DNA from 2 places in the Sphingomonas sp. LR59 genome. Region 1 is predicted to be linked to the other one. Evidence: riboswitches for the same ligand, from Rfam matches in the RefSeq annotation. Region 1 holds a riboswitch; the other holds the start of a gene.
The links. A riboswitch is a leader RNA that binds a small molecule or an ion and turns the genes downstream of it on or off. The one in region 1 is predicted to bind thiamine pyrophosphate.
Positions count from the first base shown of each region.

Region 2: another riboswitch for thiamine pyrophosphate. It lies ahead of QP164_RS07395 (TonB-dependent receptor); the one in region 1 lies ahead of thiC (phosphomethylpyrimidine synthase ThiC).

Region 1 covers NZ_JASPFL010000001.1:2,955,218-2,959,539, reverse strand. Annotated here, with positions in the region: gene QP164_RS13765 (ferritin-like domain-containing protein) at 1-12, shown strand, start outside; gene QP164_RS13760 (ferritin-like domain-containing protein) at 65-1,114, shown strand; gene QP164_RS13755 (outer membrane protein) at 1,196-2,074, shown strand; TPP riboswitch at 2,467-2,575, shown strand; gene thiC (phosphomethylpyrimidine synthase ThiC) at 2,615-4,322, shown strand, end outside.
Region 2 covers NZ_JASPFL010000001.1:1,631,507-1,635,828, reverse strand. Annotated here, with positions in the region: gene QP164_RS07405 (hypothetical protein) at 1-52, shown strand, start outside; gene QP164_RS07400 (histidine-type phosphatase) at 271-1,401, opposite strand; TPP riboswitch at 1,678-1,787, shown strand; gene QP164_RS07395 (TonB-dependent receptor) at 1,884-4,145, shown strand; gene QP164_RS07390 (phosphotransferase enzyme family protein) at 4,147-4,322, shown strand, end outside.

The DNA of each region.
Region 1 (4,322 bases):
GCGGCAGCCTGATCTCAATCGGCCTCGCCCAACGCTCTTCTTCGCTATTCAGGGGATTAACCCAATGACCGATTTCAATACCAAGCTGGAAATATTCGACGCGATCGCCAGCCGTCGCAACGAGCGCCGCAGCTTCCTCCGCTTCGCCGGCGGTTCGGCTCTCGCCATCGGTGGTGCAAGCCTGCTCTCGGCATGCGGCAACGACGATTCCGATCTCGCCCCGGCGCCGACCCCCACGCCGACCCCGGCGGCGGCGCTCAACGATGCCGACGTGCTCAACGTCGCGCTGAACCTCGAATATCTCGAAGCGCAGTTCTACGCGTTCGCGGCATTCGGCGTCGGCCTGAACGCCAGCCTGCTGACCGGCATCGGTACGCAGGGTGCGGTCACCGGCGGCGCACAGGTCCCGTTCCAGGATGCCGTGGTGCGTGAATATGCGCGCGAAATCGCGATCGACGAAGTCGCGCACGTCGCCTTCCTGCGCTCGGCGCTCGGCACTGCCGCCGTTGCCCAGCCTGCGATCGACATCTCGGTCGGCACGGCCGCCGCACCGGGCGCGTTCACGGCGGCCGCCCGCGCGGCCGGCGTCATTGGCGCAACGGGCGTGTTCAACCCCTATGCCGACGACAACAGCTTCCTGCTCGGCGCGTACATCTTCGAGGACGTCGGCGTGTCGGCCTACAAGGGCGCAGCACCGCTGATCGCCAACAAGACCTATCTCGAGGCGGCCGCCGGCATCCTCGCGGCAGAGGCGTATCACGCAGGGCTGATCCGCACGATCCTGTACCGCAAGGGTCTGCAGACGCCGAACCCGATTCCGTCGCTCATCACTGCCGCCAACCAGATCAGCGACGCGCGCGACAGCCTCGACGGCACCGTCACCAACACGACGACGGGCGTGATCGGCGACGACGATCAGGGCATCACCGGGTCGGATCCGACGATCTCGAACATCGTGCCGACCGACGCCAACGGCCTCGCCTACAGCCGCTCGGTCGCTCAGGTGCACAACATCGTCTACCTGACGCCCACTGCGAAGATCGGTGGCGGCTTCTTCCCCAACGGGACCAACAACCGCCTCGATTCGCTGCGCACGAGCGGCGCCAACGCGTGATCGTCGTCACGAACTGAAACAGGAAAATCCGGGTCGCGGCGCTCATCGGGAGCGTCGCGGCCCCTCGTTTGGGGAACGACCATGACCAACTTCACGAAGCTCACCATGCTCGCCGGCCTCGCCGCCGCGGGCATTTTTGCCGTTCCGGCCGCCGCGCAGGACATGACCACCGACCGCGACAGCAAGCCGTTCTCGGGCGTCTATATCGGCGCCGCCGGCGGCTATGACGTCCAGGGCAACGACATCGGCTCGTCGATCCTGTTCGATCGCAACAACGACGGCAATTTCAGCGACAGCGTCAACACCATCACCGGCGCCAACGCCTTCTCGCCGGGCTTCTGCAACGGCTCGGCCCGCACCGCGGTGCCCGCCTATGGTTGCCGCAACGACGATGACGGCTGGTCGTATTACGGCCGCGCAGGCTTCGACGTGCAGCGCGGTCCGTTCGTGGTCGGCATCGTCGGCGAATTCGGCAAGTCCGAGATCACCGACAGCGTCGCCGCCTTTTCGACCACGCCCGCCAGCTACACGATGGCGCGCAAGCTGAAGTGGGAAGGGTCGGCGCGCCTCCGCGCCGGTCTCGCCGCGCGCAACACGCTGTTCTACGCCACCGGCGGCGCCGGCTATGCCAAGATCGACAATCTGTTCTTCACCACCAACACCGCCAACGCGTTCGCAGCCACCGGCTCGGACAAGCGCTGGGGTTATGTCGGCGGCGGCGGCATCGAGCAGAAGCTGACCAAGAACATCTCGATCGGCATGGAATACACCTACCACCAGTACAAGGACGACGACGCCCGCGTCCTCGTCACGGCTGGCAGCGCGATCACCGGCAGCCCGGTTCTGCTCGCGAACAACCCGTTCGTGCTCGCCCCCAACACCGCGGGCACCACCTTCCGCCGCAGCGACGAGAATTTCCGCTGGCACTCGCTGCGTGGGACGGTGAGCTTCCGGTTCTAAGGCGCAGGGCGGCTTGCGCCGACCCGGCGCAAGACTCGCCCAAGCCCGGCCAGCGCAGCAAAGCACGCCACAAGGCGTAGCTTAGCTACGACTGACGGCGCGCGGAGTTAGATGAAAGGCCGTTGCCCCAACCAGGGCAGCGGCCTTTTCTCGTTAAGGGACCCCCACCCCAACAACAAACACCACCCCGGCGAAGGCCGGGGCCCAGTTGGAAAGGTGGCTATAATGGAGCACATCGCGTCGTTAGCGCCGTCCCCCACCTGGGCCCCGGCCTCCGCCGGGGTGGTGAACTTTCGATCGGCAGGATGCCCAACCGAATCCCAGGCGCACGTCCCCCGCACACCCCAAGCCACCAATTTCCCCATTGCACCCCAACCACATCGCCCTATGCTCGCCCCACCCCGGGGAGCGCTTATCCGCGCTTGAGAGGAAGGCAGGAGCCTTCGACCCGCTGAACCTGATCCGGTTGATACCGGCGGAGGGAGGGAGCGGTCGCCACAGAACCGCAATCCTTGCTCCGATACCCTTAGGAGCAAGCGCATGGCTGATTACGAAGCAGGCACCCCGACAGCAGACATCGGCGTCACCACCGGCCCGATCCGAGGCTCGCGGAAGATCCACGTCGCGGTCCCCTCCAGCCCAGACGTCCGCGTCGCCATGCGCGAGATCGTCCTCGACCCGTCGTGCAGCGAGCCGCCCTTGCGCGTCTACGACACCAGCGGCCCCTACACCGACCCACGCGCGACGATCGACATCAACGCCGGCCTCCCCCAACTCCGCCGCGCCTGGATCGAAGCTAGAGGCGACGTGGAATCCTACGAAGCCCGAGAACTCCGCCCCGAAGACAATGGCCAACTCGGCCCAGACCGCTCAGGCGGCGTCCCCCAATTCCCCGGCAGCATCAAGCGGCCCTTGCGTGCGAAGGCAGGCCAGAACGTCAGCCAGATGCACTACGCCCGCCGCGGCATCATCACCCCCGAAATGGAATACGTCGCCACCCGCGAGAACCTCGGCCGCGCGATGCTGAAGGACTACAAGCGAGACGGCGAAAGCTTCGGCGCGCAGATCCCCGACTTCGTAACCCCCGACTTCGTCCGCGACGAGATCGCCCGCGGCCGCGCGATCATCCCCAACAACATCAACCATCCCGAATCCGAACCGATGGCGATCGGCCGCAACTTCCTCGTCAAGATCAACGCCAACATCGGCAACTCCGCGGTCGCCAGCAACGTCGCCGCCGAAGTCGACAAGCTCGTCTGGTCGATCCGCTGGGGCGCCGACACGGTGATGGACCTCAGCACCGGCCGCAACATCCACGACATTCGCGAATGGATACTCCGCAACTCGCCCGTCCCGATCGGCACCGTCCCGATCTACCAGGCGCTCGAAAAGGTCGGCGGCGTCGCCGAGGACCTCACCTGGGAGATCTTCCGCGACACGCTCATCGAGCAGGCCGAACAGGGCGTCGATTACTTCACGATCCACGCCGGCGTGCGCCTCGCCTACATCCCGATGACCGCGAAACGCGTCACCGGCATCGTCTCGCGCGGCGGCTCGATCATGGCGAAATGGTGCCTCAGCCACCACAAGGAGAGCTTCCTCTACGAGCGCTTCGACGAGATCACCGAGATCATGAAGGCGTACGACATCGCCTACAGCCTCGGCGACGGCCTGCGCCCCGGCAGCATCGCCGACGCCAACGACGAAGCGCAGTTCAGTGAACTCTACACGCTAGGCGAACTTACGCATCGAGCATGGCAGAGCGACGTCCAGGTCATGATCGAAGGCCCCGGCCACGTGCCGATGCACAAGATCAAGGAGAACATGGACAAGCAACTCGAAGTCTGCGGCGAAGCGCCGTTCTACACGCTAGGGCCGCTCACCACGGACATAGCCCCCGGCTACGACCACATCACCAGCGGCATCGGCGCCGCGATGATCGGCTGGTACGGCACCGCGATGCTCTGCTACGTCACGCCGAAGGAGCATCTGGGCTTGCCGGATCGCGACGACGTGAAGGTCGGCGTGGTCACGTACAAGCTGGCCGCCCACGCGGCGGATCTGGCGAAGGGGCATCCGGCGGCGCAGATGCGCGACGATGCGCTGTCACGTGCGCGCTTCGAGTTTCGCTGGCGCGATCAGTTCAACCTGTCGCTCGATCCTGACACGGCGGAGTCGTATCACGACCAGACGTTGCCGGCGGAAGGCGCCAAGACAGCGCATTTCTGCTCGATGTGCGGGCCGAAAT
Region 2 (4,322 bases), 1.3 Mb from region 1:
CTATGCGAAGCAGGCAAGGGCCGAAAAGGCTCGCGCCCGGGCCCATGGCTGAGGTCTGCCAAAGACTGGAATGTCCAAGCCGATAGCTAGCCCGGCCTAGTCGTTTCGGTTAGGGCACCAGATAACGACGCACTGTCCGGTGACAGGTACGGTGCGTCGTTTGACTTTATGCCTGCCCGTCGTGGCATGCCGGTCTCAGCCCGCTGCACGATTGATGCTCTGGGTTGGATCCGTGTGCTTGCCGATGCACACAGCGCGATGACGGCAACGTTAAGCGATCCGAGCCTTTAACAGCGCGACGAAACGGTCGAGCCGACACGGCGCCGCACAGCCCGGAACCGCGAGCGGTGTCGCGATGACCTCTGGGCGCAGCGCACGGATCGCCGCGAGCGACTGTACGCGGTAGTACAGGCGGACGAACCGTTCGCCTGATCGTGGATCGCGCAACCGTTCGATCACCATCGCACCGCCCGGAGCGACGTCGTTGCGTGCAAAGCCGGGGGCATCGAGCGCGACGTGCAGCGCGGCGGCGAGCGCAGTGACGTTGGTATCGTGACCGATCATCACATCGAGACGCGGCGCGCGGGCGGCGGTCAGCGTATCGATGATCCGATGGCCGAGCGGCGAAGCCTGGTGCGCCGCCATATAGGGTGAGCGTGTGAACACGTCGAACAGCGCGGCATGCAGGGCGCCGAGCCGCGCGATCGTCACGGGATCGGCGCGTCCCCATCCAACCGCACGACGCGGCATGCCCTCGGCGTCTTCCAGCAGGAGGACCTGCGCGATGCCCGACGCCGCCCGGATCGGCCCGGATAGTTCGATCCCACGGCGATCGGTCGACGCGACCAGCGACGGCGGGTCGACCGGGCTGCATGCGCCATGACCGCATCCCAGCACGGTGTCGAGCAACACAAGGGCTGGGCGGTGACGCGCGACGAGCGCGGCCATCCCACCGGTGAAGCGGTCGATCGAAGCAATTGCCTGGCTGGGGTTAAAGGCGGTCGCGCCGGCGGCCAGCGGTTCGAAGATCGGATCAGTCCGATCTTCGGCAAGGTGGCCCACGGTCAATCGACAATCGGGCGCGAACCCCTGCGCATACGCCTCTCCACTGGCGATCGTCCGGCTGGCCGTGTTGGTCCAGATCCGAACCGTAGCTGCGGCCGGACACCGCGTGAGCGCGAGCGACGCGAGCCAGCGACGATCATGGCGCGCGAGCAACTCGATTGCGGAAGCGCCGTGCGGTGTCAGCTGGCCTTCGGGAACGGGCCAGTTCGGCCAGGGCTGGGCGGTGCGCGTCGTCACCGGCACTTCGCCCGAGAGCGGCGCGCGGACGCCGTGCCGCATCACCATCACGACTCGTTCGAGGCGCAAGCCGCTGGGAACCGGGTGTGCCTGGGTCATGGTCGGTATGGCCGACAGCAGGGCGAGCGCCGTACAAAAACTGGACAACGAGGGACGAATAGCGCGCATCGAGGAGTCCTGGTTTGACATGAGACGGCAGCCGCCGATCGCGCTGTACGCGCACCCCTTTTCACTGGCGTGACACCATCCTCGTCTCTTTCAGGGCCGATCCCGATACGGCGAGCCGCACCCGATGACGATCGGATGGGAACATACCCCGGCCGCTGGGCGCATACCGCGATAGCGCTTTCCAACACGCGCCCAACCACCTAAGCGACAGACATCCCCGGGGGCCGCTGATGCGCGGCTGAGAGGTGGGCTGCAGCCCATGACCCGCTGAACCTGATCCGGCTTATACCGGCGTAGGGAGGGTCTGCGGCTGGCCCGTCGTCCCTCCGATTGGAGTGGACGTGACGTTTTTCAGTGCTGGTTTTGTTGTGACTTCCGCCGGGCGAGAGTGCCGCCTTTTGGGGCGGGTCGCGTTGACCCTGTCGGTAACCCTCGCGGCATCGTCGGCCGGGGCGCAAGTCGCACCCGATCCAGTCGAACCCGCCGAGATTCGCGTCGTCGGCAAACAGGATCCTGCCGGTCTGCTCCCTGACCAGAGCGTGCCGCGCGCGCAGAGCGCGATCTCCGCCGACTTCATCGTCAAGCAGGCGCCGACGCTCAACGCGTTCCAGCTTGTGACGCTGCTGCCCGGCGCGAACGTCGCGTCGAGCGATCCGTATGGCCTGTCGACGAGCTCCAGCCTGACGCTGCGTGGTCTCGGCCAGGACGAGATCGGCGTGCTGATGGAAGGCGCGCCGCAGAACGACATCGGCTATTATTATGCCTATCCGTCGCAGTTTGCGGACCCCGAGAATTTGAGGCGCATCTCGCTCGCGCAAGGGTCGGTCGATATCGATTCCCCGACGCTTGGCGGGGCCGGCGGGCTATTGTCGCTCGCGCTCGACGATCCGAAAGCGCGTCCCGGTGCGCTCGTCGACCTGTCGCTCGGCAGCTACGCGGCGCGGCGGGGGTTCTTCCGTGTCGATAGCGGTACGATCGGCAATACCGGGCTGAAGGCGTTCCTGTCCTATTCGAACACGCGCGCGGACAATTGGCGGGGTGCGGGCTACGACACGCGCCAGCACATCGACGCGAAGATCCTGAACGAATGGGGTGCCGGCAACCGTGCCAGCCTCGCGCTGTCGTATAATGACGCGAACTCGTCGAGCTATCCGAGCCCGACGCTGGCCGAGTGGAACGCGCAGGGCCGCAGCTTCAACTACGACAAGCGCTACACGGCGGGGAACACCAACTATTGGCGCCTGTACCGCGCGCCGTTCCGCAACCTCTACGCCTCCGCGCCGGTGCATCTGGCGCTGACCGATCGGCTTGCGCTCGATACCACTACCTATCTCCAGTTCGGCTATGGCAACTCGCCCTACGGGACGCAGCTGACCACCGAAGGCAATTTCCTCGGCACCGAAGAACTGGCCCAGCCGATCGTGTTGCCTAGCGCGGTCGACGGCGTGGCGACCGTGCTCGGCAATTACACCGGCGACCAGATGCGGGTCGGCAACGTCAGCAAGCTGACCTTCAAGACCGGCGCGCACACGCTCACCGCTGGGCTCTGGTTCGATTACGGGACCGACCGCGTCACGCAGTCGTACACGTCGATCGACGCGGACGGGCAGCCGTTCGACCGCTGGGGATACCGTGCAAAGGCGATCCGTACCGCCGATGGCCGCCTGCTCGCCTATGAGAACCAGCGGACCGTGACGGTAACGAAGGGCTTCTTCCTCGCCGACAGCATCGCGCTGGCGCCGCGGCTGACGATCGACGCCGGGTTCAAGGGCGTGAACGTGCTGCGCAACGGCCGCAATTACCTCCCCGGACCGCAGGACAAGATCCGCAACGACAGTTTCGCCGCATTGCCCCGCGCCGCGATCCACTACCGGATCGACGATCGCCAGCAGCTGTTCGCCAACATCACCACCAACTTCCGCACGCCCAACGAGTTCACGCTCTACAACAGCTATTACGGTGGCGAAGTCGTCGTGCAGGGCACCAACGCGCTGAAGAACGAATATTCGGTCTCGGAGGAGATCGGCTATCGCTTCATCGGCGAACAGCTCTCCGCCTCGGTGACGGGCTTCCACTACAAGTTCCGCAACCGTCAACTCGCCACCGTAATCGACCAGGGCGGTGCACAGGTGAATGCGACGCTCAACGCCGGCGGCCAGACCTCGTACGGGGTGGATGCAGAGATCGACTACCGCCCGGTCGCAGGCGTTAGCCTCTACCTTTCGGGCGAATATTTGCGCGCGCGGATCGACGACGATCTGCCGGTCGGGGCGGACTTCCTGCCGACCAGGGGCAAGCATGCGGTCTCCAGTCCGACCGTCCAGTTCGGCGCAGGCGGGATCTATGACGATGGCCGGTTCTTCGGCAGCGTCGCGTCGAAATATATCGGCCGGCAATATGCGAGCTTCATGAACGACGAGGCGATCAAGGGCTATGCGACGCTCGACCTGTCGGTCGGCATGCACCTTGCCGACTGGCTCGACGGCAAGCGCACCGACCTGCGCGTCAACGCGATCAACGTCACCGATCCGCACGTCCTCGCCGGCGTCCAGTCGGTCAGCACCAACGCGCAGGACACGATCGGCCGCAACGGCACCGTCATCGCCGGCTCGCCGCCCGCTTATTATGTCGGGAGCGGTGCGGCGGTCATGGCGACGATCTCGCGGGCGTTCTGAGGTGGCGACGCAGTCTGCGCATCTGGTCCACGGCATGGGGACCGCGATGGAGCCGCCGACCTGGCCCGCCATCACCGCCGACGAGGCCGAGGCGGTGATCGCACGCTTTCCGGCAGCGAGGCAGATGACCGGGCTGCACTGGCATTCGCCACGGCCGTTCTCCGCCGCGACGCTGGT